3 regions of the Limosilactobacillus panis genome follow, and region 2 is predicted to be linked to each of the others. Evidence: predicted binding sites of a transcription regulator. Region 2 holds the regulator's gene; each other region holds the start of a gene.
What was found. The regulator Rex, encoded in region 2, represses fermentation and respiration genes when NADH is low (regulators of the CRP and FNR family bind a similar motif). The targets are predictions, from matches to a motif close to TTGTGAANTANTTCACAA.
Positions count from the first base shown of each region.

Region 1: KZE55_RS00085 (NAD(P)-dependent alcohol dehydrogenase) is a predicted target of Rex. The motif match lies at 4,947-4,964, and genes of this name have one in related genera.
Region 3: KZE55_RS08165 (class II fumarate hydratase) is a predicted target of Rex. The motif match lies at 6,798-6,815, and genes of this name have one in related genera.

Region 1 covers NZ_CP081855.1:12,704-23,862, reverse strand. The annotation lists gene KZE55_RS00100 (PPK2 family polyphosphate kinase) at 1-426, opposite strand, end outside; gene KZE55_RS00095 (L-cystine transporter) at 801-2,159, shown strand; gene aldA (aldehyde dehydrogenase) at 2,277-3,728, opposite strand; gene KZE55_RS00085 (NAD(P)-dependent alcohol dehydrogenase) at 3,787-4,908, opposite strand; gene KZE55_RS00080 (IS1182 family transposase) at 5,110-6,801, opposite strand; gene KZE55_RS00075 (hypothetical protein) at 6,924-7,232, opposite strand; partial or broken gene KZE55_RS00070 (MDR family MFS transporter) at 7,245-8,446, opposite strand; gene dnaB (replicative DNA helicase) at 8,559-9,971, opposite strand; gene rplI (50S ribosomal protein L9) at 10,005-10,457, opposite strand; gene KZE55_RS00055 (DHH family phosphoesterase) at 10,463-11,159, opposite strand, start outside.
Region 2 covers NZ_CP081855.1:576,160-587,318, reverse strand. The annotation lists gene KZE55_RS02695 (ATP-dependent helicase ComFA) at 1-272, opposite strand, end outside; gene KZE55_RS02690 (YigZ family protein) at 339-983, shown strand; gene KZE55_RS02685 (hypothetical protein) at 1,256-1,516, opposite strand; gene KZE55_RS02680 (APC family permease) at 1,529-3,367, opposite strand; gene groL (chaperonin GroEL) at 3,550-5,169, opposite strand; gene groES (co-chaperone GroES) at 5,230-5,514, opposite strand; gene KZE55_RS02665 (redox-sensing transcriptional repressor Rex) at 5,881-6,522, opposite strand; gene KZE55_RS02660 (ABC-F family ATP-binding cassette domain-containing protein) at 6,754-8,694, shown strand; gene KZE55_RS02655 (pyridoxal phosphate-dependent aminotransferase) at 8,757-9,932, opposite strand; gene KZE55_RS02650 (carbon-nitrogen family hydrolase) at 9,945-10,730, opposite strand; gene proC (pyrroline-5-carboxylate reductase) at 10,932-11,159, shown strand, end outside.
Region 3 covers NZ_CP081855.1:1,683,366-1,694,524, forward strand. The annotation lists gene KZE55_RS08145 (IS1182 family transposase) at 1-1,342, shown strand, start outside; gene KZE55_RS08150 (DASS family sodium-coupled anion symporter) at 1,490-2,908, opposite strand; gene KZE55_RS08155 (L-lactate dehydrogenase) at 2,949-3,884, opposite strand; gene KZE55_RS08160 (flavocytochrome c) at 3,952-5,346, opposite strand; gene KZE55_RS08165 (class II fumarate hydratase) at 5,372-6,760, opposite strand; gene KZE55_RS08170 (malolactic enzyme) at 7,113-8,741, opposite strand; gene KZE55_RS08175 (LysR substrate-binding domain-containing protein) at 8,871-9,752, shown strand; gene KZE55_RS08180 (peptidylprolyl isomerase) at 9,821-10,408, opposite strand; gene KZE55_RS08185 (zinc-dependent alcohol dehydrogenase family protein) at 10,437-11,159, opposite strand, start outside.

The DNA of each region.
Region 1 (11,159 bases), 560 kb from region 2:
GTTGCTATTCAGGATAATTTCAGGGTGGACCCGGGACACTAAGACATCCTCGTAGTAAGACCGGTTGAAGACCCCGATGTCCCCACGAAGGGGCAGCTCCCGGGTAATCCGCCAGAGGTAGTCATGGCGCAGTTCCTTAGAAGTGGGCTGCTTAAAGTTGGCGACCTTAAAGCCAACCGGGTTAACTCCCGAGAAAATGTGGGCAATCATACTGTCCTTCCCCGCGGCATCCATCGCTTGGAAAACGACCAGGACGCTGTAGTGCCGCCGGGCGTACATCTTCTTTTGGGCCTCCCGGATCCGCTTCAGATTCTTCTTAACCTGCTTCTTGATCTTCTTCAGCTCATCACTTGAGTCCGTAACAAAGGTCGGCGCCTTCTTAATCTTAAAATCATTACTGGTATACCGATACTGTTTTGTGTCCATCGCAATTCCTCCTTTTCCGTCTTCCTCAATCATATACCAAATAGCCGTCACCCGGGTAATTATATTTTTTTGTTGACAAAAAGTAACTAACTCGGTATAGTATAACCAAGTTTAGAAACGAAGGGAGTAATCATTATGACTAACGCAATTTTTGCCAAGGCTGCTACTTGTTGTGCATGTTGTGCGAACGCCAACATGCTATTTGCGTTACCCTATGATTACTCAGCGGGAAGACGGCAAAGTTAACAACAAGTAGCTTTTCCGTTTTAAATATTTTCCAAGTAAGAGTTCTCAGAGTGCGCGCACTGGGAAATCTTTTTTTGTTGCTAAACGAATTGCGGAATTATGTAAATTAAAGAAAGAGAGCATTAAAAATGCAAGCACTACTTATTATCATCATCGCCGCCGCCATTATGGCCGGCATGATTTACCTCCACCGTCGCCACTGGGGCTTTAACAAGCTCGTCTTCTTGGCCCTGGTCTTGGGAATCATCGGTGGCGCGGCCATTCAACTAATCTATGGTCCCACCAGTAAAACCGCCACGACGGCCATCGATTGGATCAACATCGTCGGCAACGGCTACATTGCCCTGCTACAAATGCTGGTGATCCCCCTGGTCTTCGTTTCCCTCGTGGGCGCCTTCACTAAGCTAAAGAAGCAAACGAACCTGAAGAAGATGACCACCAATGTCTTGGGAATCCTCCTTTCCACCACCGCCGTGGCCTCCTTCATCGGGATCATGAGTGTCCTGGCCTTCAACCTCCAGGGAGCTAGTTTCATCAAGGGGATGGCGGCCAACTCGACGGCCATTGACGCCATTAAGACCCACCAGGCAACATTAAAGGGTTTGACCCTTCCCCAACAGATCACCAACCTTTTACCCACCAACATCTTCGCTGACTTTGCCGGCACCCGGTCTTCCAGTACCATTGCCGTCGTAATCTTCTCCCTGATGGTCGGGGTGGCCTTCCTGTGGCTCCGCGATAACCAGCCGGATGAGGCCCGGATCTTTGCCAAGGGAATCGCCGCCCTGCAGGCAATCGTCAGCCGCCTGGTAAAGATGGTCCTTGAGTTAACCCCATACGGTATTTTCGCCCTGATGGTCAAGGCCACCGCAACCAGTAGTTTTGCCTCCATCGCCAAGCTGGGCACCTTCATCGTCGCTGCCTACGTGGCCATTGCCGTAATGTTTATCGTCCACACCATCATCCTGCTGGTCAACCGCATCAACCCGGTTGCCTACTACAAGAAGGCTTGGCCCGCCCTCATCTTTGCCTTTACGTCACGGACCAGTGCCGGTACCCTGCCGTTAAACGTCAAGATTCAACGGGACTCGCTGGGGGTTAGTTCCTCCGTTGCTAACTTTGCCGCCAGCTTTGGGCTGACAATTGGTCAGAACGGCTGTGCTGGGATTTACCCATCAATGGTTGCCGCAATCATCGCTCCAACCGCCGGAATCAACGTCTTCTCCTGGCAGTTTATCCTGACCTTGATTGCCATTGACGTCATCGCTTCCTTTGGGGTTGCCGGTGTCGGTGGTGGGGCCACCTTTACGACCCTGATGGTCCTCGGGACGTTGAACCTGCCCGTTGCCATCATGGGGGTCCTAATTGCCATTGACCCAATCATCGATATGGCCCGGACCGCCCTGAACGTTAATGATTCCATCCTGGCCGGGGTCGCAACCGCCAAGAACATGGGCGAATTAGACCACGACAAGCTGGGTGACTAGTCCAAGGTTGTGGCTAATGAACTATAATTTCCCAGGAAATATTTCACCCAAAAAAGGGGCACGACTGATTGTCGTGCCCCTTTTTCAGGAGATACTTAGTTTATAAAAGGAGAAGTATTAAATGTTTTCTGGGTGACGTTGGATGTAAACAACCTTCGTGTCAGTGCATTCAAGGATACCGTGCATACCATCAGAACCACCGATACCAGATTCCTTAACACCAGCGTGGTAACCTTGCATAGCTTCGAAGTAGTTCCGGTTGACGTAGGTTTCACCGGCTTGAATTTCGTTAACAGCGTAGGCTGCCCGGTCAAGGCTCTTGGTGAAGATACCAGAGGTCAGGCCCATCGTGCTGTCGTTGCACATGTCAACGGCTTCTTCAAGGGTCTTGAAGGTCATAACTGGCAGAACTGGGCCGAAGATTTCGTCTTGGATAGCGGAACCATCCTGCTTGACATTGGTCAAGATAGTTGGTTCGTAGAAGAAGCCCTTGCCGTCAACTGGCTTACCACCGGTAACAACCTTGGCACCTTCCTTAACAGCTTGCTTTACCTGGCTGTCAACCTTTTCAAGGGCGGCCTTGTTGATCAGTGGACCCATGCCAATCTTAGGGTTCTTAACCGTGTCACCAACAGTAATCTTCTTAACAGCAGCAGTCAGCTTTTCCATGAATTCGTCAGCAACGTTTTCTTGAACGTATACCCGTTGAACGTTGTTGCAAAGTTCACCGTTGTTGTCGAACCGTGAGTTGATGATGTCGTTAACGGCTTCGTCTAAGTCAGCATCGTCACAAACAACAGCTGGAGCGTTCCCACCTAATTCAAGGGAAACTTCACCAACGTGGTCAGCTGCGGCAGCCATGATCCGCTTACCAGCGCCAACAGAACCAGTCAAGCTGGCCATGCCGATCTTAGGGTTCTTGGAAAGTTCGTTCCCAACAACTGAACCTGGTCCAGTAACAAAGTTTACAACCCCGGCTGGGATACCAACCTTGTCACAGAGCTTAGCAAATTCAAGGGCACCAATTGGGGTGTCAGAACTTGGCTTCAATACGATGGTGTTACCAGTTACCAAAGCTGGAGCCATCTTCCGGGCAATCAGGAAGAATGGGAAGTTCCAAGGCAGGATTCCAGCGATGACACCAATTGGCATCCGCTTCAGCAAAATTGTCTCATCCTTGTTGTCGGATTGGATAACTTCACCCTTGTAAGTCCGACCAGCTGCTGCCATGTAGTCAAAGTAGTCGGCGGTGAAGTTTACTTCAGTTTCAGCAAGTGAACGAATCTTACCTTGTTCAACTTGCAGATTCTTGATCCATGGTTCTGGGTCCTTCCGAATTTCTTCGGCCAGCTTGTGGAGGTAGGTTCCACGGGTTGGTGCAGGTACCCGGTGCCAAGTCTTTTCAGCTTCCGTAGCGGCGTCAATTGCTTCACGGGTTTCTTCAACCGTAGCACTAGGAACGGTCCCTAAAACAGATTCATCGTTTGGGCTGATTACAGTAATCTTCTTGCCTGAATCTGTGTCAACAAATTTACCATTAATGTACATCTTGTAGTGTGGTGTAGCCATTTTATTGCTTCCTTTCAAGCGTACTATCTAATGCCTTAAACCAACTTTACTAGGTAAATTATTTGCCTGGCTTGTAGTCCTTGTCGATGATCAGAACTGGCTTGATGGTCTTGCCAGATACAGAGTCAGCGTTGGCTTCGTTGATTTGATCGAAGTCGTAGAACTTTTCGGTCTTGTCGAAGTCGAACATGCCGAGCTTGTAGAATTCAATCAGACGTGGAATGTCAACTTGTGGAATTGAGTCACCCATGTTAACACCAACGATTGTCCGGTCAGCTGGGCAAAGGTCGTTCCAAGTGTTAACGTCGATGTGTTGAGCAGTAACGGCAATGGCAGCCAGAACACCACCTTGTGCTAAGGCTTGGATAGCGTCTTGCATAACCTTAGTAACACCAGTGGTATCAACAATGTAGTCAACACCCTTGCCATCGGTCAGCTTTTGGATAGCCTTAACCATGTCTTCGTCGTTAGTGTTGATAGCGTCAGTAGCACCCAATTCCTTGGCGAGGTTCAGCCGTTCTGGAACACGGTCAATTGCGATAACCTTCGTGCAGCCAGAAATCTTACCAGCCATCATAGCAGCCAAACCAACGGCACCAGTACCAGTTACGGCAATGGTGGAACCTGGTTCAGGCTTCAATGTGTTGAAGACGGTCCCAGAACCAGTTACGTAACCACAGCCCAGAGGTCCAAGCTTCCGCAGGTCAAGGTCCTTAGGTACCTTAACAGCGTTCCGCTCACGAACAACAGTGGTGGTAGTGAATGATGATTGGTCAAACATGTCATCAACTTGGTGGCCATCTTCAGTAAAGTGGGCACTGCCGTCAGGACGAACACCTGACAGGTTGTTAGCAGCGTAGTTCAAGCACTTCGTTGGCTTACCCTTCAAACAGTTGATACAGTTACCACAGCCATAGAATGACAGGATAACGTGATCGCCAGGCTTGAAGTCCTTAACTTCAGGACCAACCTTTTCAACAATCCCGGAACCTTCGTGTCCTAAGATAATTGGGTAACCAATTTCGGCATCACCCTTACGAAGGGCTTCATCGGAGTGGCAAATACCAGTTGCGACCATGTGAATTTGCAGGTCGTCAGCTTGCATATCAGCCAATTCAACGTCGTCACGAATATCAAACTTTGCACCTTTCTTATCTACAACAGCAGCTTTGATTTTCATAACAATACATCTCCTTAGATATATCCAATCGCTTTACAATGTTTACACTATCACAAAGTTTGATAATTTTTAGTTTTTTTTAAAATGAGAGTTTTATTATTTATTGTTACACGCCTACTTAGAGTATGTATTAGGGTTGTCTAAGCTTGTGAAACTTTTTACTTGTCGGATGAAAAGGTTTTCATACGATTGTCGGAAAAGTTATAAATATAAGACAGAAAAAGGGGTTGTGACAAAAAGCCTCTGAATCAGAAGCTCCATTCGGAATTTAACAAAAATTCTGAATGGAGCTTTTTGATTATCTGAATATTTTGAGAAAATGAGCGGCCTTCCGGCCATTTTCTTCATGTTTAATGCCATTAAAGCAATCCCAATTTGTCTTTTGGCTTTCTTAAGACCACGTACTGTGAATCTTTTAAAACCCAAATAAGCCTTCAAGTTACCAAAAACAGTCTCTACATCGTACTTACGACGGGAGTAAGTGTTGGAATTTGAAAGCGACTCGCGAGCTTTCGACTTAAAATATTCCCACTGTGGGTTCACCATAAGGTACTTAGTGTTCCCATGTGGTGTTAATGCCTGAGAAATAATTTGATGATTCTCATCATACTTCTCTGCTTGATATACTTTGAAATCACGACGGAATTTGTATTTATCATTTCGGTATGCGTATCGTTTAAAGTTGAATCGGACGCCCTGTGGGTTTACATAAAAGTCATCAGCCTCATGATATTCCCAGTTCATTACTTTTCGATCATCAGAACGCCACTTACGGCTATTCTCTTTAATCATGGTGCTGTAAGGAATTAAAGCTGTACAATCAGATAGCTCATCTTCGATATACTTATAATTGCGTTCTGATCCGTAACCAGCATCGGCAACAATTTCTCGCCCCAAAACTTCGTTCTGGGCGAGATGAGATAAGAATGGGATTAATGTTCTAGTATCGGTTGGGTTCTGCATGAGTTCATAACCCAGCACGTACTGTGAGCTAGTCATAATTTGAAGATTATACGCTGGCTTTGTTTGACCATTACGCATCGGATCTTCCTTTAAACGCATAAAAGTAGCGTCATAATCGGTTTTGGAATAGCTATTACGTTGGCCAGCAATCTGCGATTGGGCTTGGTATTCAAGATGCTTTTGACGACAATGGTCTAAAGCATGGAGATACTTTTTGGCATGACGTCGTTCCTGCTTGGCCGGATTGGGCGAAACCTTTGCGGTTTCGGCCACCCGTTGGTTTAACTCTTCAATCCGTTGTTCAAGTAAGGCAATAATCGTATCAAGTTGATCAATGTCAAAGCTATCTTCATCAACATCAATCTTAACTTCTGCTTGCTTAATTTCACGAATTAGTTTTTGAGCCTTTTCAACGTTTAATTTGCGATACTTAATGGTGTGTTTCTTCCAAACAAAGGAATACTTATTTGCGTTAGCTAAAATCTTAGTGCCATCAATGAATGAAGCCTCATCGATCATTCCCTGAGCCTTTAAATAGTCATGAAATTCCTTGAAACTACTCTGAATCATATCTTCCAATTCTTGGGAGACAATGAAGCGAGCAATGGTGCGGTAGGTTGGGCGCTGTTCTTGAGTCAACCACATCGCAACAATGTTTTCACGAGCAAAGCGTTCAATTTTCCTAGAGGAAATGATACCATAGCTGTAAGCCAGTAAAACTAACTTTAACAGCATTCGTGGATCATACTCTCTTGGTCGACCCATAATATTGGGTCGCCGCAGCGCTAAGCTTTCAACCAGCCGATTAATATAACGTGCTGGATGATTTAACTCAGGTTCATAAGCAGTAGGTATGTTCAAACTAAGTTGATTCATGTTATAATCAGGTTCCAATGTTTTTGTATCCTTTCGAGGGTATTTTGGAGGCATCGACGGTCAAGTCGATGTCTTTTCTTTTACTAATATTTTAAAGGAAAATGGAGTTAAATGAAATCCGAAAATTTCATCTAACTCCATTAATTATTTGGGACTTATGTCACAGCCCCTTTATCTTATTTTAAATCCTGTTCACTGGGCCTTTGGTGAGCATGCCGAAGTTTTCCAATTTGGTGCTCACGCCCATCATTGACGGTAAACTCATCAACCGCCCCACAGTGGGCACAGCGGACCACAATCTGGTATTGCTGGGAGTCATCATTATTGGTGGCGACCCAGTTCCGTTCCGCAATTACCAGTGGTCCCTGTTGGCACTTGTAACATGGCAGGACCAGTTGCCGGTTCTCGCGAAAACAATCCCCGGTTTTCCCGACCAGGCCGAAGCGGTCCTCGCCGTGAACATTATCGAAGCTGTTATAAAACACCACGATCACTTCCTAGAATTCTTTAGTTGCCTGCCGTTTCAACTTGGCAACCAGGAGGATGATTACCTCAATAGCCAGGATTGACGCCGCACAGATCACGAAGAGGACGTGGTAGGAAGCCGCACCGATTACCAGGCCACCAAAGAGGGGCCCGAATGCCTTCCCAAGTGAGGAGTAGGCATTCAAGATTCCCTGATACTTCCCCTTCACCGCGACGGGCGAAAGGCTGTTCACAATCGCCGGTATCGTCGGGATGGCCGTGGCCTCCCCAATCGTCAGGACCACCATCGCTAAAATGAACCAGCCGTAGGTCTTGGCAACCAAAAGGAGGACAAAGGACAAAGCGATGGTGAACGTCCCAATGTAAACCAACATGTAGGGGTTGTTGTACCAGCGGTTAATCCAGGAGAGGGCTAGTTGGGCCAGGACAATCAGGATTCCGTTAATTGTCCACAGGAGGCTGTACTTGGTCATCGAGATCCCCGTTCGGTCATGAAGACGGAGAGGTTACTGGACCACTGCTCGTACATCATCCAGATTACGCAGAGGCTAATGAAGAAGGTCCAGCAGACCCACAGGTTGGCCTTGGGCATCTTGGCCGCCCGTTGGTCCCCCGTAATATCGACCGTCGGCGTCTTCCCACTAGCCTTATCGTCCCCATCTTTAAAGTGGACAAAGACAATCAGGATGAAGATGAGGTAGAGGACAGTGGTAATCGTAAAGAGGGGCGCAATATTACCATGCGCGTACTGGTAGAGAGGGCCGACAATCGTGGTCCCAATCACCATCCCCAAGTTATTAGCAAAGTAAAGCATGTTGAAGACGTAGCGTCCATCCTGGCCCGTCCGGGTGGCGTAGGAGTTGATCATCGTCATGATCCAGCCGTTGAAAAAGCCAATGGCGGTCAACAGAAAGGCGTAAATTGGCCAGCCGTTGAAGAAGATCATCAACGCAATCACAATGGTGGCCACGATGGAACCGTTGAGCAACAGGTGGCGGGGGTTATAGCGGTCAAATAAGAACCCGCTGATGTAGCTGCCGACCACGTTTGCCCCCGAGTAGAAGAGCAGGATAATCCCGGAAACGGTCAGCGACTCGTGCAATTGTTCATGTATGTAGATAGTGGTAAGGGGCCAGACAAAACTGTTTCCGATACTACTGATGAAGATTCCAACCAGCAGCCACTTCAGTTGAACCCCGTTTTCTTTTTGCATCCGTGACATCTCCTCCCGATTGCAAAGAAAAGGCTGGAAAAAAACACCTTTTTCTCTAGCCTTACTTTCTCCGTATATTCATGTCCCGCCACCAGGGCTAGACAAATAGTTATTACTGGTGGTCTTCTGGAACGTAGGCCACCGACGCAAACTTGTTGTACGACTTGGCAAACAGCAGCTTGACCGTTCCCCGCGGACCAGACCGGTTCTTTTCGATAATGACTTCGACTTCACTGACGTTGGCGGCATCATCGTCGTCCTGTTGGCCAGGGCCACCCCCCTGGTCCTCATCATCGTCTTCGTCGTGCTCGTAATAATCGTCCCGGTAAAGGAAACTAACGATATCGGCATCCTGTTCGATTGACCCAGATTCCCGGATATCGGAGAGGACCGGCCGCTTATCTTGCCGTTGTTCCACTCCCCGTGACAGCTGAGAAAGGGCAATTACCGGGACCTCCAGTTCCTTGGCCAGCTTCTTGAGCTGCCGCGAAATTTCTGAAACTTCCTGTTGCCGATTGTCGGGGTTGCTCCCTTCAATTAGCTGGAGGTAGTCGATTACGATCAGGCCCAGGTTACCTTGTTCCTTAGCCAGCCGCCGGCAACGGGCCCGGATTTCGGCCACCTTGATCCCCGGTGTATCATCGATGAAGATTTGGGCATTCGACAGGGTCCCCATGGCCATGTACATGCTTTCCCACTCTTCGGGCGTCAACTGCCCGGTTCGCAGGTGGTTCGCATTGATGTTACCTTCCGCACACAGCATCCGGTTGACCAGGGACTCAGCCCCCATTTCCAGGCTAAAGATGGCTACCGAGGTCCGTTTGCCATCATCGTCTGTCCGGGTGGCCACGTTCTGGGCGATGTTTAGAGCAAAGGCCGTCTTCCCCACCGCAGGCCGGGCTGCGATGATAACCAGTTCGTCCTTATGGAGTCCCGTGGTCATTTCATCCAGCTGCTTGTAGCCGGTCTTGAGCCCCGTCACGTCGGTCTTTTGCTGGGAGAGCTCATCGATGTGGTTTAAGGACTCATCAAGGACCGTGTTGATTTTCTTAAAGTCCGACTGGTTATTGCCTTCTGAGACCCGCATGATGTCTTGTTCGGCGGAGTCCAGCAGGTCTTCGATTCGTTCATCGTCGGCGTAACCCTTGTTGATGATCTTTGTAGCGGTGTTGATCAACCGCCGCCGGGTCGCCTTATCATGGACAATCTTGGCATAGTAGCTGACGTCCCTAGCGGAGGGGACAGAGGAGGCCAGTTCCGCAATGTAGGCCGGGCCACCAACGTTTTCCGTCTGGTTATCCTTAGCCAAGGCACTGTTCATCATGATCGGGTCGATCGGCTGGTCATCCTCATAGAGGTCAACCATTTTTCCAAAGATCAACTGATGGGCACGCTTGTAGAAGTCATGCGGTTCCAAGTATTCCATTGCATCCGCCAGCGCGTTTTTACTTAAAAAAGCAGCTCCAAGAACTGCTTTTTCTGCTTCAATATCGCGCGGTTCTTCTTGCATTGGTGCATTATCCATGGCGATACCTCTTTTGTCTTAACAATTTACCAACTACTTTTCGGCAATGTGAACCCGAATTTCAGCAGTTACTTCTGGGTGCAGCTTGATTGGCACGTTAACGTAACCAAGGGCCTTGATTGGGGCGGCCAGTTCAATCTTCCGCTTGTCAATCTTGACCTTGTACTGCTTTTCGAGGGCCGTGGCAATTTGCTTAGTGGAAATCGAGCCAAACATCCGGCCATCAGTACCGGCCTTCCCGCTCAGTTCAACAACCGTCTTGTCGTTTTCCAAGACCTTCTTGACCTTCTTAGCTTCGGCCAATTCTTCAGCGGCATGCTTTTCTTCGGCCCGCTTTTGGCCCGCCAACTGGCTCATTGCCGCCTTGGTAGCCTGCTTAGCCAGGCCCCGCTTAATCAGGTAGTTTTGGGCGTAGCCGTCTGGAACTTCCTTGACTTGGCCCCGCTTACCGCGTCCACGAACATCTTGTGTAAAAATAACCTTCATGTCTGTCACTCCTCTGTTTCTTCTGTTTCATCAACTGGGTCCTGTTTCAACAGGCCCAGCAGTGTTTCCTTAACTTGGGCAATTGTCTGACCACTAATCTGGGTCGCCGCGTTGGCGAGGTGGCCGCCACCGCCCATCTTTTCCATAATTACCTGGACGTTAAAGTCGCCCATCGACCGGGCCGAAACGCCAATCACGTTGTCTGACCGGAGGGTAATTACAAACGAAGCGTCCACCCCCGCAATCTGCAGGAGCATGTCGGCTGCCTGGGCCGCCGTTACTGAGTCGTAATAGCGGTCCTCTTCGCCGGCACAAATAGCTACCGCGTTATTAATTTCGGCCCGGGCCAGGAGGTGGTTCCGCTCCATGAAGCTGTGCGAATCCTCCTTCATAAAGGCCTGGATCATCATCCCGTCAGCCCCCGCCGAACGCAGGTAGGAGGCGGCATCAAATGTCCGCGTCCCGGCACTCTTGGTAAATGACTTCGTATCGATCTGGATTCCCGTCAGCATCGTGGTAGCCTCAAGCTTGTTGAGCCCCTTTCCTTCACGTGGCTGGTACTCAAACATCTCGGTAATCAGCTCACAGGTTGAAGAGGCATAGGGCTCGATATAAACCAACAGTGGGTTCTCGGGGAACTCCTCGCCCCGCCGGTGGTGGTCAATGATTACGAGGCGGTTTTGCAGCTTCTCAAAGAGGGCC
Region 2 (11,159 bases):
GGCTCCTTAACCGTAAATTGATTTGGCTCAGGAACATGATAAAATTTATCTAGTGTTGATACCCGTCCTAAATTAATGCAGTGGGGACAATAATATTCGCCATTAGGTAATGCTGCTAACCGTTTGGGCGTTTCGGTATTACACCGGTAGCAGCGAACAGTCTGGGTAGAAACCGCGATTGTCGGTAAGATCTTGATTGCCGAGTCAGGTTTTTGCTGCTGGTCAACCCAGTTCACTAAAACTCGCCGGCCATAGTAATCACTCTTATCCATTTAATCCCCTCCACTAATTAATTACGTTAACAAAGTAATCACGCACGAAAGAAGAGCAATCAAATTATGAACGAACCATTTCTGACTATTGCCAAAGACACTGCTTTTGAACTGGTAATTAAGAAGTCCCGCTTCATCTGCTCACTGAAGCGGGTCAACAGTGAGTCCGCGGCTCAAGAGTTTATCAAAAAAATCCAAGCGCAAAATAAAAAGGCAAACCATAACTGCTTTGCCTATATGATTGGTGATAATGACCAGGTCCAACGAGAAAGTGACAATGGGGAGCCTAGTGGCACGGCAGGGGTACCAATCCTCGAATCTCTTCAATTAGCTAAACTACACAACGTGGTGGCCGTCGTTACCCGTTACTTTGGTGGTATCAAGTTAGGAGCTGGTGGCCTGATCCGGGCATATAGTAACGTCACGACAAAGGCAATTCACCAGGCAGGGTTGGTCCAGCGCATCCAACAAGCAACGCTAAACATCACAGTCTCTTATCGCCAACACGACCCCCTGCTTTATTACCTTAAAGAAAATCGTCTTGAGCTGGCTAACGAACAGTACGGAGCTAACGTTGTTACGAGCGTTTTCGTCGATATCGATCAAATCAAGGCCACCATCCAGGACCTCACAAACCGCTTTAATAACCAATTAGAGATTAGTGAAGGTGAGAGGCGCTTTAATGAGCTTCCCTTTGAACCGCAAAAATAATTCAACTTCCAAACGGGAGTGAGACAGCACTAGATTGCTAGTTCGCTTTTCGACGCGAAGTTAGCCTGTAGGGAACTCCCGTCGAAACGAAGCAAGTCTTTAGAAAGCACAAAGAGGACTCTGGCGCTCGGAAGATCCGAACGTTAGAGCCTCTTTGTGTACTGTGCTATAGCATTTTCAACTATATAGGAGACTTATGTCACTCCCCCTATCTTTAGGGTAACAAAAAGTCCGGAACAATTATTTTCGTTCTGAACTAATTCTTAGGTTGTTTAAGTTAAAACAACTTCTAAAATATCAAGGACAATGATAAAGGCAAGTAAACTACCTAAGCCCCATAGTAGGTGGCGAGTATGGGGGTTACCCGCCTTAATTTTTTGCCAGTTAAAGCCCACATATGCAACTAGGATCAGCATACAACCAACGATTCCAGATAGTCCGGAATGAAAGCCCCGGTTATCAATCGAATAGCCGGCAGCGAATACCAACCCCAGTGCAAAGGCAAGCCCAAGTAGCGTCTCTTTTATCTTCATACTAGCCACCAGCTATTCATGTAAGTGGTAGTTGTAACTAGCAACGATGATATTTTCCCGCGAATTCAGCACTGCCCGTAGGCGAACACTGGTCTGGTTATGCAGTGCCAGTTGCCATGGGTGCTTAGGAATGAACTGGGGAACCAGAACCGTGGTTGAATAGTTCCGGGCCTCCGCCCGCTTAGCGATGACATCAACAAACCGCAATGTTGGTTTAGCAATTGACCGGTATGAGGAGTGAATATCTACGAAACGAACGTCAGGATATTCTGCTTTAAATTCATTAGCAGTCTTATGCTCTTTCCCCGGGTTCTCATCAAAGGAAACATGCATGGCGATAACGTAGTCGCCAATTGACCGGGCGTAGTTAATCGCCCCTCGGGTCACCCGAGTAACGTTACCGACCAGAACGATGACCGTGGCACCATCATAATCATGGAGCTGGACCTTCGTCTTTTCGGCCACCCGGAGTTGGGCAGCAACCTTAATGTAGTGCGAATGAATCCGGTGGAACATGTACAACAACAATGGCATGATGATTAGGTAAGGCCAGACATTATTGAAATGTTGCCAGAATAGGAAAGCCACCAGGCAAAGGGAAATTACGGCACCGATAAAGTTAATAAAAGCTTTTGCTAGCCAAATCCCCTGCCGGGTCCGGAACCAGTGAATAATCATCCCTGACTGGGAGAGCGTAAACGGTACAAAGACCCCCACAGCATATAGTGGAATCAGGTTATTCGTTTGCCCATGGAAAATCATGATTAAAATAATTGCCCCGATTGCCAGAGAAATAATTCCGTTAGAATAACCGAGCCGGTCTCCCCGGTCCATGAATGCGTGGGGCATGTACTTATCCTTAGCCATATTGAAGGCCAAAATTGGGAAGGCCGAGAAACCCGTATTAGCGGCGACTGCTAAGATCATTGCCGTTGATAGTTGTAACAGGTAAAAGCCAAGGCCGTGTCCCCCAAAGATTGTCAAAGCAATCTGAGAAAGGACGGTTGTTCGGCCATTCGGTACAATCCCAATGAAGAAGCTGAAGAAGATAATGGCAATAAAGAAGGTTGCCAGGATGGCACTCATAATTGCCAGAGTCGTTGCTGCGTTCTTCTCCTTTGGTTTATTAAAGTTCGGCACGGCATTGCTTACTGCTTCCACCCCCGTCAGTGAGGAGGAACCAGCCGAGAACGCCCGAATAAAGAGGACGTAGGACATCCCGGCAACCGGGGTTCCATAGTCCGCTGGTGCCTGGTAATGGATATGGCCAGTCATAATGTTGTAAATACCGACCGCAATCATAATAAAGATCATGATTACAAAGAAATAGACGGGCACCGTCAGGAAATTAGCACTTTCACTCATCCCCCGCAGGTTCATAAACATAATCAGTAAGACAATGATAATTGCAATTGGAATCAAAAACCGGTATAAGGCGGGGACGGCCGAGGTAATCGCTTCAACCCCAGAAGTCGTCGATACCGCGACGGTCAACATGTAGTCAACCAACAATGAGCCCCCGGCAAATAGGCCCCCATTGCTTCCCCAGTTCTCGGTGGCAACCACGTAGGCCCCACCACCGCTTGGGTATGCATGGATGATTTGCTGGTATGACAAGGTAATGGCCAATAGCAAGATCAGCACAATCGCGGCAATTGGAATTGAGTACCATAGTGCCGCTGCAGACAGTGCAACCAAGACCGTTGTAATTTGTTCAGGACCATAGGCAACTGACGAAATAGCATCTGACGAAAGTATTGCCAAAGCTTTAAACTTCGTAAGGTGCGTCTGCCCCTCATCAAGGGTTTTTAATGGTTTCCCAATTAATACACGTTTAAGATAACGCCACATAGCTATCCTCCCTACACATATATTTTTACTTTGATATTATTCCTTATGACTGAACAATGTTACAACTAATTATCCTACTTTGCAATTACCATTGCGACGATTATTTTACTTTTTGAGAAAATTTCCCGGGAAATAAAAAAAGAGGACTGAATAGTCCCCCTTCTTTATAGTTGAGTTTGTAATTACATCATAGCCGGACCTGGTTGTGCAGGTGCTTGTGGCTTGTCGTTAGCTTCTGGCTTGTCAGCAACAACGGCTTCCGTAGTCAGCAATAATGCGGATACAGAAGCAGCGTTTTGTAAGGCAGAACGGGTAACCATTGTTGGGTCAACGATTCCGGCCTTAACCATATCTTCGAACTTGCCATCAGCAGCGTTGTAACCAATACCGTCGTCTTGGTCCTTGAGTTCATTTACAATAACAGAACCTTCAACCCCGGCATTTTCAGCAATTTGACGAACAGGTGCTTCCAGAGCGGAAGTTACGATCTTAACACCAGTTAACTCATCACCAGTTGCGTCAATCTTTTCCAGAGCAGGAATGATGTTTACTAAGGCCGTTCCACCACCAGGAACGAATCCTTCTTCGACAGCAGCCCGCGTTGCGTTCAAGGCATCTTCGACACGGTACTTCTTTTCCTTCAATTCAGTTTCGGTTGCGGCACCAACCTTAACAACGGCAACACCACCAGAAAGCTTTGCCAACCGTTCTTGGAGCTTGTCCTTGTCAAAGTCAGAAGTGGTCTTGGCAATGGCTTGCTTGATTTGGTCAACCCGTTCGGCAATGGCTTCCTTAGCGCCGGAGCCATCAACAATGGTAGTGGCGTCCTTAGTAACCGTAACCTTGTTAGCTTGACCTAATTGATCAATCGTAACGTCCTTCAGGTTCATGCCCAGGTCATCAGAAATGACCGTACCACCGGTCAATACAGCGATATCTTGCAATTGGGCCTTCCGCCGGTCACCAAAGCCAGGAGCCTTAACGGCACATACGTTGAAGGTACCACGAATCTTGTTCAAAACAAGGGTTGGCAGAGCTTCACCGGTAATGTCATCGGCAATGATCAACAGAGCCCGGCCTTGCTGAACAACGTTTTGCAGTAATGGCAAGATGTCTTGAATATTGCTGATCTTCTTGTCAGTAATCAGGATGTATGGGTTATCCAAGTCAGCTTCCATCTTATCATTGTCAGTTACCATGTATTGAGACATGTAACCACGGTCAAAGCTCATCCCTTCAACCACGTTAACACTCGTGTCAACACCACGAGAATCTTCAATGGTGATAACACCATCGTGGCCAACCTTTTCCATGGCGTCAGCAATTAACTTACCAACTTCAGGGTTAGCAGCTGAAATAGAAGCGATTTGTTCAATGTCACTCTTGGTCTTAACGTCGTGTGACATCTTCTTTAATGCATCAACTGCAACTGCAGTAGCCTTTTCAATCCCGCGACGAATACCAACTGGGTTAGCACCAGAAGTAACGTTCTTCATTCCGGCATTGACAATTGCTTGGGTTAAAACGGTAGCAGTAGTAGTACCGTCACCAGCAATGTCGTTGGTCTTGGAAGCAACTTCGGCAACCAGCTTAGCACCCATGTTTTCGAATGGATCTTCTAATTCAATGTCCTTAGCAATCGTAACACCATCATTAGTGATGTTTGGATTACCATACTTTTGACCTAAAACAACGTTCCGACCCTTCGGACCCATGGTGGTCTTAACAGTGTCAGCTAACTTATCAACACCGGCAAGCATTGCACTCCGTGCGTCTTCAGCAAATTTAATATCTTTTGCCATTAATTGTCACCTCAAAAATAGAATAGATTTTATTTAAGCGATTATATTATGATTCAACAACTAGTCGAGAACTGCGACTAAGTCCTTTTCGTGAACAACCAGGTATTTTTCACCGTCGTATTCAACTTCATTGCCGGCATACTTGTCAAACAATACCCGGTCGCCTTCCTTAACAGCTGGAGCAAGCTTTTGTCCATTGTCGAGGGTCCGACCCTCACCAATGGCAATAACCTTACCAGTAGTTGGCTTTTCCTTTACGTTGGAAGCAAGGACAATTCCGCCAACTGTCTTTTCTTCTTCAGTTTCAGCTTTAAGAACAACGCGATCTCCTAATGGTTTTAACACGTTAATCCCTCCATCTTGTTAATTTATTATTTGCTTTTAGCACTCTCACTTGTTAAGTGCTAACCGCAATTTCTACTATACCATCTTTCTTTTAAAAAGCAATAATAAAGTTTGACTAATTTTGACTTTTAAATTTATGCCAACATTCACACATAAACAAAAAGGGGTTGTGACATAAGTCTCCTATATAGTTAAAAATGCTACAACGCAGTACACAAAGGGACTCTAGTGTTCGGAAAATCCGAACACTAGAGTCCTCTTTGTGCTTTATAAAGACTTGTTTCGCGTCGAAAAGCGAACTAGCAAGCTAGTTCTGTTTCACTCCCTCTTCCAAACTAGAAAAGGCAATACAAGCTCACCATTTTCCTAGTCGTTGTCATTAGAGTAGTTCTTAATGAAGTAGATTAAGGTTTGTAATTCATTTGTCAAATCAATATTTTGGACCTGAACACCTTTTGGAACGGACAGGCGAACAGGTGAGAAGTTCAAGATTCCTTTTACCCCCGCATCGACAAGCTGGTCAGTAACGTCCTGGGCCTTGTCTCCTGGTACAGTTAAGATAACGATATCAATCTGCTGTTCTTGTAACTGCTTTTTAATATCGCTAGCCGGGTAAACGGGAATCCCGCTCTTAATCTTGTTTGCCAGCTCTGGTTTGTTGTCAAAGGCAGCACTGATTCGCAGGTTAGTATCTTGGTGGAAGTTGAAGTTCAACAAAGCACTCCCTAAACTGCCGACTCCAACCAGAGCAACACTTACCAGGGAATCCTGGTGCAAGATTACCTTAAAGAACTTCAAAAGACTGGCAACGTCATAGCCGTAACCCCGCTTTCCGAGTTCACCAAAGTAAGAGAAGTCCCGCCGAATGGTTGCGGAATCAACCTGAACAGCCTCCGATAATTCAGTCGAGGAAACCCGTTCCTTCTTTGCGTTTAGTAATATCGTCAAATAACGATAATAAATTGGTAAGCGTCGTGCTGTTGCGCGTGGTATCTTTTTGGTAGCCATCTTTGTCCCCCTGTTTCTTTACTCCAACCATGGTTATTCTCCCGGTCAATTACCGGATTCTTAGGATTTTTAACTGGTTGGGTACACTTGTGAAATTCGTTTCCTAATTATTCTAGCAATTTTCATTAATTTTGTGAAGCGGTATACAAAACAATTTCACCTTTTTAAATAAATTGAAATGAAATCTGCTAAAATAAACACTGTTATCATATGATTTAGCGAGGTTTCAAAATGATTCTTTTGCAAGCAAATGACGTCATGCGTCGTTTTGGCGCGGATGTATTGTTCCATAATATTAACCTGCAGGTCCAAGACCACGGGCGAACCGCCTTGGTAGGTCGCAATGGTGCAGGAAAAACAACCCTCTTAAAAATGATCGCTGGAATTACCACTCCCGACGAGGGGACCATCAGTAAGGTCAAAAATTTAAGCATTGGTTACCTAGCCCAGGACCAAGGACTTGATAGCCAAAACGCAATTTGGGCAGAACTGGATACCGTCTTTGCCCCTCTTCATGAGCAGGAAAAGAAAATTCGTCAGTTAGAAGAACAGCTGGCGAGTCTCGACACCACTAGTTCTCAATACCAACAAGTTATGACTACTTATGACCGCCTGCAAACCAACTATAAGAAGGAAAGCGGCTTTGAATATGAGTCCCGGATGCGGGGAATCCTGACGGGCTTTGGCTTTGGCGAGGAGTATTACAATACGCCCGTCAACGCCCTTTCCGGTGGTCAGAAAACAAAGCTAGCACTGGCCAAGATCCTCCTCCAGGCCCCCAATTTGCTAATTCTTGACGAACCGACCAACCACCTGGACATGAACGTCTTGGCCTGGTTAGAAGATTACCTAAAGAGTTACCAGGGGGCCCTGCTAGTGGTATCCCACGACCGTTACTTCTTAGACCACGTGGTTAAGGATGTATACGACCTGGATAACCGCACACTAGTTCATTACACCGGTAACTATACCCAGTTTGTCCAACACAAGCAGGAACGACTGAAGGCAGAATGGAAGCACTACGACCAGCAGCAAAAAAAGATTGCCAAACTAGAGGACTTTGTTAACCGCAACATCGTCCGTGCTTCAACCACTAAACAAGCCCAGGCGCGGCGGAAACAGCTTGAAAAGATGAACCGGCTTGAGCGGCCAACCACTGATGATAAGTCTATTCACTTCCACTTTCATAGTGACAAAGCCAGCGGTAACGAGGTGTTAGACGTTGACCACTTGAAGATTGGCTATGAAAACCAGGTTCTGGCCGGTCCCCTCTCCTTCACCGTTCGCAAGCCCCAGCGAATTGGGATTATCGGCCCCAATGGGATTGGTAAGTCCACCCTTTTAAAGACTATCCTGCACCGCATCCCCGCCATCAGTGGAACCATCAAATTGGGTGCCAATCTTGATATTGGTTACTATGACCAGGAACAGCAGCAACTGCACGCGGACAAGACGGTCCTCAATGAAGTGTGGGACGACCATCCGGAAGTCCCCGAAAAGGATATTCGATCCTTACTAGGCAGCTTTCTCTTTGTGGGAGACGATGTTTACAAGGTTGTCCACGATCTCTCCGGGGGTGAAAAGGCCCGGCTAGAACTGACAAAGCTTTCTTTCAAGCCAATCAACTTCTTGATCCTCGATGAACCGACCAACCACCTGGATATCGACAGCCGGGAAGTCCTCGAAAGTGCTATCAACGAATTCACCGGCACAGTTCTCTTTGTTTCCCACGACCGATACTTCATCAACCAGGTAGCCACCGATATCCTTGACATGCAAAAGGACGGTGTCACCCACCACGTCGGCAACTATGACGACTACCTTGCCCAGGGAGCGGCGGCCCCAACGCCAACAACAACAACAACTCCGGGCAGCAAAAAGAAGGCTACTGCCTCCAAGGGTAAGCAATCCTACAAGCAAAGTAAGGAACAACAGCGGGCCCGGCGGAAATTACAACGGGCTGTTGACGGTCTAGAAGACCGGATGGGCCAGCTTGAAAAAGAGCAACAGTCAATTGAGGAAAAGATGGCCCAGCCAGACATTGCGACCGACATCGGTAAACTTACCGACCTCCAAAAGCAGCTCGACCAACTTAAGGATAAATCAGACAAGGTGGAGCTTGCCTGGACGGAAGCTGCCGAGAAGCTTGAAAAATTTGACCAACAAAACTAATGACGCTAATGCAAAGAGGCAGGCGAGAAAAAATGTTTTCTCGCCTGCCTCTTTTATCTTCTTTAGAATAAATTCAACTTGCCAATCCGGGCAACCGCTTCTTCCAAACGCTCAGGTGCCATCAGCAGACCGATGCGGACATAGCCCTCACCGTGCTTACCAAAACCATTTCCTGGTGCTACAGCTACCCCGGCCTTTTCCAACAGAAGGTCAGCGAATTGCTCACTGGTATAGCCCTTCGGAACCGGCATCCACGCATAGAAGGTTCCCTGGGGCACAAACGCCTGCCAGCCAATTTTCTTGGCCGCGTTCACGAAGGCATTCCGCCGCTCTTCATAACGGTGAACAATCTGAGCAACGGCCTCGTCTCGTGCCGGATCCTTTAAGGCATCAATGGCTGCGTATTGCAAAGCCGGGAAAAGGCTGACAAAGAGGTGGTCCTGAATCAAGTTGAGGGCCCCAATAATATCAGCATTGCCGACCGCAAAGGCCACTCGCCAGCCGGCCATGTCAAAGGTCTTTGAGAACGTGTAAAATTCGATTCCAACGTCCTTAGCCCCTGGTATCTGCATGAAGCTAAGCGGGGCCTTACCGTCAAAGCCAATTGCCCCATAGGCAAAGTCGCTGATGATACCCACATGGTACTTCTTGGCCCAGGCAACCAACTCTTCATAAAACGCGCGAGTTGCGACCGCCCCCGTGGGATTGTTTGGATAATTAAGGTAGAAGAACTTGGCCTTACGGGCAACCGCTTCCGGTATCGCCGTTAAGTCGGGAAGGTAGTTATTCTCCGCTAAGAGGGGAACGGTGGTAAACTTCACGCCGCCCAACGCCGCACCGGAGAAGTAATCCGGATAGCCAGGATCCGGTAATAAGTAAGTATCCCCCGGATTCATCAGTGCCCACGGTAGTTCCACCAGACCAATTTTCGAACCACCGAAGATGGCAACCTCTTTTTCCGGGTCAAAGTGGGCCCCATACTTTTCCGCGTAAAAATCGGCAGCTGCCTGCTTAAAGGCCGGCAAACCTTGGAATGAAGAATACTTATGGGTCTTAGGGTCGGCAACCCACTTTTGGGTACTCTTAACGATGTAATCGGGTGTCGGCTTATCGGGGTTCCCCTGACCCAAGTTAATCACGTCAACATCCGCGCTGATTTTCTGGTTGACCTTGGCGACCAGGTTAGCGAAAAACTGTTTTGGTAATGTATCTAACAGGTGTGATTGTGCAAATTCCATGCGTTATCCCTCCTACTTGTAAAGTTCCGGACGACGGTCAACAAAGACCGGAATCGGCCCCCGCACCTTCTGAAGTTGGTCTAGGTCAATTTCAGCCATAGTCACCCCATCCTTCTCACCAGCATCGACAATAATTTTTCCCAAGGGGTCAATTACCAGGGAGTGACCGTTAAAGTGGTTATCAGGATCGTCCCCAACCCGGTTAACAGCGACAACGAAGGCCTGGTTCTCAACAGCCCGCGACTGGAGCATTATCTTCCACTGCTCAATTCGTTGGGCGGGCCATTCCGCAGGGAAATACAGGATGTCGGCGCCGTGCCGCGCTACTGTCCGGACCCACTCAGGGAACCGCAGGTCATAGCAAATAAAACCAGCACTAGGTACCCCGGCTAAACGGAAGTAGTTCTCCTGGTCACCGGCAGTCAGGTACTTGTGTTCATTCATTAGACGAAAAAGGTGGACCTTGTCGTAGCGTCCCACGATCTGGCCAACCGGGTCAACCACCAGGGTCCGGTTAAAAAAGTGGTCCCCTTCTTTAACTGCAACGGAACCACCAACAATCCCAACCTGGTATTGTCGGGCGAGCTTATAAAATAATCGCTTCGTTTCCTGTCCCTGGTCGTCAGCAAGTTCATTCAGTTGGTCGAGCGCGTAACCGGTGTTCCACATTTCGGGGAATACCACCACGTCCGCCCGTTCCTTTGCCGCGGCTGCGGTTAACTCCGCAACTCGTTCACGATTCTTTTGTGGTGCCGCAAAGGAAATATTAAACTGGGCCAATGCAACTTTGACTTTCATTTTGTCACCTCATTCATTCGCTATCAGTGTGAAAAGTGGCGGTCAATTGCCCGCCGTTCCTCCTTTATCACTTAGCGCTTTCCCGTAATCATCAAGTGCATTCTAATTATTTTCTAATCAATTGTCAACCAATTACTAATAATTCCCGTCCCCGACATTTTAAGTTACAATAAGAAGTAACTAATCAAGGAGGCGTAGAAAATGAAAATCGCTATTATTGGTGTTGGTAACATGGGCTCAGCAATCATCCGTGGGCTGGTCAACCAACACCAGGACACAGTTGTTGCAATGAATCCGGAAAATCCCCGGGTAAGTGCTCTGGCAAAGGAACTGGGCTTCAAGCTCTTTAACCAGTATAACCAGCTGGTAGCCGATCAACCGGATGTCGTTATCCTAACCACTCCGGCCCCGGTCACAACCAAGGTTGCT
Region 3 (11,159 bases), 960 kb from region 2:
AGCTCATGATTATGCTTATAGCTACCATACCATTAATAACTTTCGACGCAGTCAGCACGCTAGTAAGCTAATTAAACATGCCTTTGTTTACTTTACCATGGCTTTGAAAGATCACGGACTAATTCAAAATGATGCAGTTTTTATCGATGGGACCAAGGTAGAAGCCGATGCCAATAAATATTCATTTACTTGGCGACGGGCAGTTGAAAAGTATCACGCTAAGTTAAGAGAAAAGACGAGTAAGCTTTATGAGGAACTAGTAGAAAAACAAGTGGTGCAAGAAATGGCACCCGAGCTGGTTACTTCTGCCGAAGGCATGGAAGTAATGGAACAAGAACTTGCGGAGAAAATCACTAAGTTAGATGAAGAGATTAAGCAAGAACCAAAAATCATCAAAGGTGGTTCAGTTAGAAAACGGCGCCGTCGTTTTCTAAAAAAACTTCGCCATCAATTAAGCAACGACCTAATTCCGCGTGCCAAAAAGTATGAACGTGCCGAAGATATCTTCCAAGGTCGTAATAGCTATTCCAAGACTGATCATGATGCGACTTTTATGTGTATGAAGGAAGATCCGATGATGAATCGGGAGTTAAAGCCCGGCTATAACCTGCAAATCGCTACACATAAGCAATTTGTCCTTGATTACGGGCTCTTTTCAAATCCAACTGACACCAGGACCTTAGTGCCATTCCTTACCCAGTTTCATGCTTTAGATTTCTTTAAGCATATCGTTGCCGATGCCGGTTATGGTAGTGAGTACAATTACACAATGATTCTTGATCAGTTTGAAAAGCAGCCTGTTATTCCATACACAACTTATCAAAAGGAACAGAAACATAAATTTAAAAACGATCCAACTAAATCACAAAATTGGCAGTATAATGCCGAAGATGATTACTACATCGATCATTTAGGAGTTCGCTTTAGCTTTTATCGGTATAGTAGGCGAACCGATAAATATGGTTTCGAACGTGATTTCAAACTCTATCGAGCGGATAAGCACCAACTGTCAGAACAATTGGATGAGTTGGCAAAAACACCAAGTGGTCGGCAACGCTATATGCAGGTTAACCCAACGTGGAATTATTACAAGGCTAAAGTAAAAGCAACCCTCTCAAGTGACGAAGGCAAGGCAATTTATCGTCGACGAAAGTTCGACGTTGAGCCAGTCTTTGGTCACATGAAGAGGGATTTTGGCATACGCCGAACTCATCTACGCGGACAACGGGCTGTGGAAAATGACATTGGGCTAGCCTTGATGGCATTAAATCTAACGAAATTTGGTCAATCAATTAGTCGATTGGCGACTAATTTTATAAATAATTTAAAATCCGGACTATGATTTTTGAATCGATCAAAAATTATAGTCCGGATTTTACTGTTAGAGAACCAAGAATTAATAGTTAATTCCCAGCCTCTTTCTTTTACTACTGGAAAGCAACTTACAAATTAATCCTATTCAGTAGCAAACAAACTATTCAATTACAAATTACCAGAGGCCGATAACCTTCATCCAGAGGGAACCGATACCACAGAAGACAACCAGATATAAAAGTCCCAGTACGAAGTTCATCTTCCACCATGCAGCTTGGGTAACGTAGCCAGTACTAAACAGTGCTGATGCTGGACCGTTTGCATAGTGGGTCGTTGAACTGTACGCCGCCGCCGTGAAGCAAAGCAACATTGCCGCCAGCATTGATGGTACCCCAGCAGCCATGGCAACACTGAGGAAGGCGCCAAACATTGCGGTAACTTGGGCTGTCCCTGAGGCGAAGAAGTAGTGAGCGTAGAAGTAAATCAAAATCAAGATGAGCATGATTACACCCCAACTCATCCCGTTCAGTGAGTGGCTAATAGTCTTGGAGAACCATGGGATAATTCCTTGCTTGTTCAGTTGGTCAGCCAAGAAGATCAAAACGGAGAACCAAACAACAACATTCCAGGCACCAGTTTCGTTAAGAACATCTTTAACAGTTAAGATACCGGTCAGCAATAAAAGGGTAACAGCGATAAAGGCAACGGTTGTCGCATCCATGCCGACAAAGCTTGAAATCATCCACAAAACAATGGCGATGACGAAGATGAGTAACATCAACTTTTCAGAAACTTTCATCGGGCCCATTTCCTCAAGTTGCTTGTCAGCCCATTCACGGGCGTTAGGTGTTTCCTTGACTTCAGGTGGATACATCTTGTAAATAATCCATGGAACTAGTACCAGGCAGATAATGCCCGGTACGATTCCAGCAAGAAACCAAGTAAACCAACTAATATTAACGCCTAACTGTTTAGCTAGGCCAACGGCAACGATGTTCGGTGCCATAGCCGTCATGAACATTGCACTCGTTACGATATTGGAGTGGAATTCAGTGAAGAGCAGGTATGAACCAATCTTACGCTGGGTTCCTTCCTTTGGCGTGGAGTGAAAAGTGTTGGCTAATGAATCAATAATTGGGTAAACAATTCCCCCGGCACGCGCCGTATTACTTGGCGTCGCTGGTGAAGTTACCAGGTCAATACCGGCCAGCGCATAACCCAAACCAAGGGTGTGACGGCCAAACCACTTAACAAACAACAGGGCAACCCGATGGCCAAGACCAGTGTTGATAAAACCACGGGCAATTAAGTATGCCATCGCGATGGTCCAGGGAGTTGTATTACCGAAAGCAGTGATTGCTTCCTTCATTGGTACGACCCCGAACAGCGTAGTTAGGGTAAAGCCAATTAAAGCAACCCCAGCAATTGGAAGCGGCCGAGCGATACAACCAATAATCGTCGCGATGAAGATTGCTAGTAAGTGCCACGAGTTAACGCTCAGTCCTGCCGGACGGATTGGGGCACTAAACCAGATAATTAAACCGATTAATAGAGGCCAAATAAAGCCCTTATAATTTACCTTTGCTAATCTCATAATTTCTCTCCTAAGTAATTTCCTATATCAAATCAATTATTTACAGCTCTACCCCGTCTAAGACTTCCTTCATCTTAGCAGCAGAGTTAATCATCTTTTTACTCTCTTCCGCAGAAAGGTCATGTTCAATTACCTTGACAATTCCACTGGTGTTAATAACGGCCGGTACCCCGAGGTAGAGGTCCTTGACACCATATTCACCATTAAGTGGTGCGGAAATTGGCAGGGTCACGTTGCGGTTCTCCAAGATGGCCTTAACAATGTAAGCCAGACACTTAGCAACCCCGTAGAAGGTTGCTCCCTTATGGGCAATGATTTCGCCACCACGCTTCTTAACGGCTTCTTCGAGAGCGGCGTAATCATCAGTGGTCAAGTCGGTAGCCGTCTTGAGTGGTTCACCATTAACGGTGGCTTCATCAAAGGCAGCAAACGAGGTATCACCGTGTTCGCCCATGACGTGGGCATCAATTTCACTAACTGACACATCCAGTTTTTCCGCTAAAAGGACGTTCAACCGAGCGCTATCTAACAAAGTCCCGGTTCCAATGACCCGTTCCTTGGGGAAGCCCGCCAGCTTTTGCGTCAAAGTGGTCAGGATATCAACCGGGTTGCTGGAAACAACGAAAATCCCGTGGAAGCCACTGTCAACGATTGGTTGAACAATGCTCTTCAAAATCTTAACGTTCTTGTTAACCAAGTCCAAACGGGTTTCTCCAGGTTTCCGGGGAACACCAGCAGTGATGACAGCAACATCCGCATCACTAGCGTCACTGTATTCACCAGAACGAATAATTGTTGGGGATTCCAGTGGGGTAATATCTTGCAAATCTAAGGCATCACCATGTGCCTTATCCTTATTAAGGTCAACGATTACCAATTCATCAACTTCTGGCGTTGTCTGTAACAACGAATATGCAAATGATGAACCAACCGCACCATCACCAACTAAGAGAACCTTGTGGCGACGTTTAATCATAAAAAATTCCTCCCATAATTGAGAATTAAATAATTGCTAGAGGCTCAGCTGAGCCCCAAATAAGGTCTTACTTCAGACCACGTGCGTACAGGGTAACCTGTTGACCTGCTTGACGACCAAAAACAATCGTTTCAGCGATTGAGTTACCACCAACCCGGTTGTTACCGTGTAATCCACCAGCAACTTCACCAGCAGCAAAGAGACCCTTGATAATGTCACCATTACCATCGAGAACTTGCGTCTTTGGCGTAATGTGAATACCCCCCATTGTGTAATGGATAGCGGGTGCAATGTGGATTGCGAAGAAGCCTGGCTTGGTGATGCCCCGGTCCATCCCGGTTGTCCGGTGGAACTGCTCATCATCATGGTTCTCCACAGCCTGGTTCCAGGTGTTAACCGTTGCCTTCAGCGTTGCTGAATCCATGTTTAAGTTCTGGGCAAGGTCTTCAATGGTGTCCCCATGAACGACTAAACCAGTCTTGTCATAAAATTCAATGGCCTTGGCCCGATCCCGGATCCCCTGGTCAAAAATCAGGTAGGCGCTGTGTTCTGGTAATGCCGTGATGGCGTTAGAAACAATCTTCCGGGTATTCAGTTCGTTAACGAACCGTTCCCCCTGGGCGTTAACCAGGATAGCCCCTTCACCACGAACTGCTTCACCAATCAGGTAAACGTGCGGGTGGTCCTGCTGAACCGTTGGGTGAACCTGAACCAGGTTCATCTGCATCAGTTCTGCGCCAACGTTTTCTGCCAGCTTCAGACCATCACCAGTTGCGCCGGGCTGGTTAGTGGTCTTGTAGTCCTTCAGGTCAGGGCGGAAACGTTCGATGTATTCCTTTGAGGCACCGAAACCACCAGTGGCCAGGATCACCGCCTTGGCATCAACCTTCTTAGTGAGGTCACCTGACTTAACTTCCACCCCGTTGATCCGGCCATCAGCAGCTTGACGGAGCTTAGTAACCTTCGTGTTGTTGAATACTGGAATGTTCTCCTTTGCAACTACACCAAGGAGGCTCTTTACCAAGAAGCCACCAATTGGGGCCATACTTGCGGGACGGTGGGTCCGCTTCTTCGACATTCCCCCGGTGACGGTAATGTCGTCCAGCTTAATGTCGTGGTCAGCTAACCAGTCAACAGCCGGGGCAGTGTGGTAAACGAAGTAACCGAGCATGTCCTTGTCGTTCAACCGGCCACCGTCCTTGTAGGTTTCGTGGTAGAAATCGGCGACGTTATCAATTACCCCGTGCTTTAATTGGACGTTGGTTTCCGCCGCATTCATCCCGGAAGAGGCCCGGTTAGTGTTACCACCAAGCTCTTCCTCCTTTTCTAACACGGCTACCTTCATCCCCAGTTCGTTGGCCTGAATTGCGGCAGCTAACCCAGTCCCACCAGAACCGATGATGACAACATCATAGCTGTCCTTTAATTCACCAACTGATAATGGTTGAAAATTTTCTGCCATTATTAAAATCTTCCTTTCTCAATGACTAGTCCTTACGGTCCGCGTTAGTCATCTTGAGCATGTCCATCCATTCGTCGTACTGTTCTTCAGTAACCTTGCCAGACTTCAATGCCGCTTCCTTCAGGGTACTGCCGGCCTTATCAGCAGCTTGGGCAATTTTGGCACTGTCGTGGTAACCAATGTGTGGTGACAAAGCAGTGACAGTCATCAGTGAGTTGTCAACCAGTTCAGCCATCCGCTTTTCGTTGACGGTCAGGCCCTTGACGCAACGGTCAGTGAAGCCAGTAATCGTGCCGGCCAGCAGGTCAGCCGATTCAAGGAAGGCGTCAATCATAACTGGCTTATAAACGTTCATTTCGAAGTTCCCTTGTGAAGAAGCCATGGTAACAACGGTATCGTTACCGAAGACCCGCAGTGCAGCCATCGTAACGGCTTCTGCTTGGGTTGGGTTAACCTTACCTGGCATGATAGAGGAACCCGGTTCGTTAGCTGGAATGTTTAATTCGTCGTAACCAGCCCGGGGACCAGAAGCCAAGAACCGAATATCTTGAGCAATCTTAAACATATCAGCGGCCAGGGTCTTCAAAGCACCGTGAACAACGTCTAAACCAGAGTGGTTTGCCAGGCCGTAGAACTTATTGCTCTTGGCAGTCAGGTTCAACCCGTAAACGGCAGAAAGCTTTTCAGCAATCTTTTCTGGCATACCTTCAGCCGCGTTCAGACCAGTACCAACAGCGGTCCCACCGATTGCCAGCTCGTTCAGAGTTGGTTCCAAAGTCTTAATGTAGTCTAAGTCGTGTTCCAAAGCGGCCACGTAGCCAGAAACTTCTTGACCAAACGTCAACGGAACGGCATCTTGCAGGTGGGTCCGGCCGACCTTAACCGTCTTCCAGTACTTATCCTGCTTAACCTTTAATTCGTCAATCAAGTGTTGAACGGCTGGCTTCAGCTTGTCGAGAGCTTCCAGGGCAACCACGTTCATTGCTGTTGGGAAGGTATCATTAGAACTTTGCCCCTTGTTAACGTCGTCGTTAGGCAAAATTTCAATGTCCGGGTTAAGTTGATGGGCCTTGTGGGCAACAACTTCATTGGTGTTCATGTTGGTTTGCGTACCAGACCCGGTTTGGTAAACCTTCAATGGGAAGTCCTTCCGCAAATCTTCATCACTTAATGCGAGCAATTCATCAATTGCCTTAACAATCAAGTTACCCTTCTCATCAGAGATGGCCTTGGTTTCCATGTTTGCTTGAGCAGCAGCCTTCTTAATGTTCAGTAGTGCATGGATAATTGCTAATGGCATGTACTGACCAGTAGGGAAATTGTTACGACTCCGTTCAGTCTGTGGTCCCCATAATGCGTCTGCAGGGATTTTTACTGGACCGAGAGTGTCTTCTTCTGTTCGGTAATCTGACATAATAAATACCTCCAATGTATTATCATGCAATAACAACTTGTGAAATATTACACATTATTACGCCGTTATCGTAACGCATTATAAATATGATAGTCAAATCTTTAAGATTCTATAAATTTCACTTATGGTCTTGACGAAGATCGGCGAAGTGATAGCCTTTTCAGCCGGTGTAAGAATTTGTTTCACAAGTGCTTTTAAAATAAAAAATCGCTTGCAATTTTGAAAATAAATCACAAGCGATTATCATTTCACGGTTAATATCACAAGGCAATTATACATTTCTAATGTATAAAGTCTGATAAGTCGTTATCCGCTAATAAATTTCTCTCAACAGCCAAATTAATTTTGTCTTTTAGTATTTGGCCTCCCAGGTCATTTCCTCAACGGCTTTTTTGGCATCGTTAATACCTTCACCGGCCAGGCCCTGGTTAATTGCGGACTGGGCAACCGTGATGGCAACCTTCTTGGAGAACTCTGTCAGCTTATTAACTGGTGGCAAGACCGCTGCCCCCGGCTGGTCAGGGTCAACAATGCCGCTCAGGGCGTGGGCTGCCGCCGCAATCATGTCGTTGTTCAATACCTTGGCTTGGGCAGCAAGAGCCCCGAAGCCAACGCCAGGATAGATTAACGCATTGTTGGCCTGACCAATGTCATAGGAAACACCGTTGTAGTCGATCGTGCCGGCAGGAATCCCGGTTGCTACCAGTGCCCGACCATCTGTCCACTTCAACAGGTCCGCGGCCTTGGCCTCAGCCAGCTTGGTTGGGTTGGAGAGTGGGAAGATCACCGGCCGCTTCGTGTGGCTGGCCATCTCCTTGACAACGGCTTCGTTGAATGCCCCCGGCTGGGTCGATGTCCCAATCATTACCGTTGGGTGCACTGCCTTTACCACGGCGAGCAAGTCGGTCAACTCATCGGGGTTATCGAATTCCACCCGCTGGCGGGTAAATGGCTTCTGCTTTGGCGTCAAGCCTTCCGTATCATCGAAGAGTAGCCCCTGCTTATCTACCAGGTAGAAACGCTTCTTGGCTTCTTCTGGGGAGAGGCCTTGCCGGACCAACTCTTCAAAGAGCATCTTGGCAATTCCCATTCCAGCGGTACCGGCACCAAAGGTCAGGAAGGTCTGGTCGGTGATCTTTTCCTTGGAGATGTTCATCGCACCGAGGACCCCGGCCAGGGATATGATTCCGGTTCCCTGAATATCATCGTTGAAGGTCAGAATCTTATCCTGGTACTTATCGAGGATCTTAGCGGCGGTTCCCCGTCCGAAGTCCTCAAAGTGGAGCAGGCTCCTAGGGAAGAGGCCTTCAACTTCGGTAACGAAGCGGTCAATGAAGGCAAAGTATTGGTCACCCCGGACCCGTTTCTCTCGGTTACCTAGGTAGTTAGGATCGTTAAGTAACTTTTCGTTGTCGGTCCCGACATCAATAGAAACTGGCAGGACCTGGGCCGGATTAATTCCGGCAGCTGCGGTATAAACCATCAGCTTGCCGACTGAAATGTCAACACCGTTAACCCCCCAGTCACCAATACCGAGGATTCCTTCCGCATCAGTAACCACAATCAGGCGGATATCCCGGCCGTCAGCAGCATCCGCTAATTCTTCTTTAATATCTTCGGGGTGGTTGATGTCCAAGTAGGCAGCATCCTGGGGCCGGAGGTAGCGTTCGTCATACTGTTCGATTGATTCGGCAATTACCGGGTCGTAAACCACCGGCATGAATTCCGTGATGTGCTCCTTCATCAGGTAGAAGAAGAGGGTCCGGTTGGTATTAAAGATCTCCATTAAAAGGTGGCGCTTCTCAATCCCACTATCCTTTGATTCGTAGAGGGCGTAGGTTTCTGCCGCCTGCTCTTCAATCGTCCGGACATGGTTAGGAAGTAAGCCCAATAGGCCGAGTTCTTTTCGTTCCGCCATCGTAAAGGCCGTTCCCTTATTCTTAAATGGATCGTTTAAAATTTGCATTCCCTTGCGCATCACTTAGTCACTTTCCTTTGCTTAATGATTGTCCCTATCATAGTCGGCCCGTAAAATTATAGTCAAATTTATGCATGCTATAAATATAATTAATATACCCGATTGCTATCACTGATACAGAAGGAATCAATTATGAAGATCAAAGATTTAGAATATTATCAAAAATTAATTCAGGAGAAAAATTTTTCGAAAGTTGCGGCTGATTTTAAAGTCAGCCAGCCCACAATCACGATGTCGATTAAACGCCTGGAAAGTGACTTTGCGACGACCTTCTTTATCCGGGACCATGCCCACAAGGAACTCCACGTTACCCCGGCGGGCCAGCAGTTTGCCAACCATGTCAATGTCATCCTGAACGAGCTCACCATTGCCCGCCAGGAAATTGACCGGACTAAGTCCACCCGGATTCGCTTTGGCTTGCCGCCAATCATTGGTAACTATTACTTTCCACCGCTGACGCCCATGCTGATGCGGGCCAATTTGATGCCCCTTCTCGACACCTTCGAGCACGGGTCACGGGAGCTGCTAAAGATGCTTGAGCATGGCCAACTCGACATTGCCCTCCTCGGTTCACTCGAGTCACTTGACCAGCCCTGCCTAAAAACGGAGGAGTTTGCCCACTACCCCTTCAAGGTGATCGTTAGTAAGGACCATCCCCTGGCGAACAAGACAGCGGTAACCTTCCGCGAGCTTAAAGACGAACAGTTCATTATCCCTGGTAGTGAGTTTTTCCATGAGCAGGCCTTCAAGCAGATGTGCCACGACGCCCACTTCCGTCCCCACGTCCTGTTCCGGACCCCCGACATCCACGTCATTAAGGCAATGGTGGCAGAAAACCTCGGTATTTCCTTTTTGACCAGCCTGGCAATTTCACCGGCCGATCAGGTGACCACCTTAGATATTACTGATGATGACCAGCCCCACTTTCGCTTATCCCTGGCCCGGCGGGAAACCACGCTTTTATCAAGTAATGAAGAGAAGCTCTGGCAGCTGCTGGTGAAGCAGGGTAAGTAAATATTTAAAAAGCCGCTGACGTTCAAGATTGAGCGCCAACGGCTTTTTTGTTCTGGTTGCTTTTTATATTACTTTTCAATCGTAACCTTTTCCATTACCACGTCGTCTTTTGGCTTGTCCATCTGATCACGGGCAACCTTACTGATCTTTTGGACAACATCCATCCCCGAAATCACCTGGCCAAAGACGGTGTGACGGTGGTCAAGCCACGGTGTTCCACCGTTCTCCTTGTAATTGTCAATCACCTCTTGGGGGTAACCGACCGCCTTCATTTCATCCAGCATGTTTTTTGGCACCCGGGTTGCCGAAACGATAAAGAACTGGCTGCCATTCGTGTTGGGACCCGCATTAGCCATCGAAAGGGCCCCGTTAAAGTTAAAGAGTTCCGTTGAGAACTCATCTTCAAACGCCCGGCCGTAAATGCTTTCGCCACCCCGGCCAGTTCCAGTCGGGTCACCGCCCTGGATCATGAAGTCGGGGATAACCCGGTGGAAGATGACCCCGTCGTAGTAGCCCTTTTCAGCCAGCTTAGTGAAGTTTTCAACTGTCTTGGGAGCTTGCTTTGGGAAAAGTTGGACCTTGATCTCACCCTGGTTAGTCTTGATGGTTGCCTTTGGACCAGTTATCTGGTCTAAGTTTAACTGTGGATAGTTCATAACATTTCCTCATTTCTTATTGCCTTTATCAGTCCTTATTAATCCGCAGGACACACGCACCCTTAATATTACCACCCTTGACGTGACGGAGGGCCATATCCGCCTTTTCAAACGGGTATTCAGTAACGGCCGGTTCAATCTTGAGCCGGTCTGCAAGGGTCAAAAACTCTTCACCATCACGACGGGTATTACTCTCAACGCTGGTTAGGACCTTTTCGTGGAAAATATCGTCCTGGTAGTTCATGGTTGGGATATCCGACATGTGAATTCCGGCCAGGGCCAGAGTTCCCCCTGGAGTCAGGCTCTTTAAGGCTGGCAGGACCATGTCACCAACCGGGGCGAACATAATAGAAGAGTCCAACGGTACGGGCGATGGGTCGTAAGCGCCCTGAGCAGAAGCGCACCCCAACTGGAGGGCAAATTTCTGAGCATCCTTTCCCCGAGTAAAGACGTGTACTTCAATCCCTTGGGCTAAGGCAATTTGGGCGGTAATGTGAGCTGAACCACCAAAGCCGTACAGACCGAGACGACCACCGGCGGGGACATTAGCTCGCTCAAATGCCCGGTAACCGATAATGCCGGCACACAGCAGGGGTGCCGCCGTCAGATCGTCAAAGCGGTCGGGAATCCGGTATGCAAATCCTTCAGGGACAGTAACATATTCGGCGTAGCCACCATCGTGGTCCCAACCCGTATAGATTGAGTGGGGACAGAGGTTTTCATGACCGGATCGGCAGAATTTGCATACCCC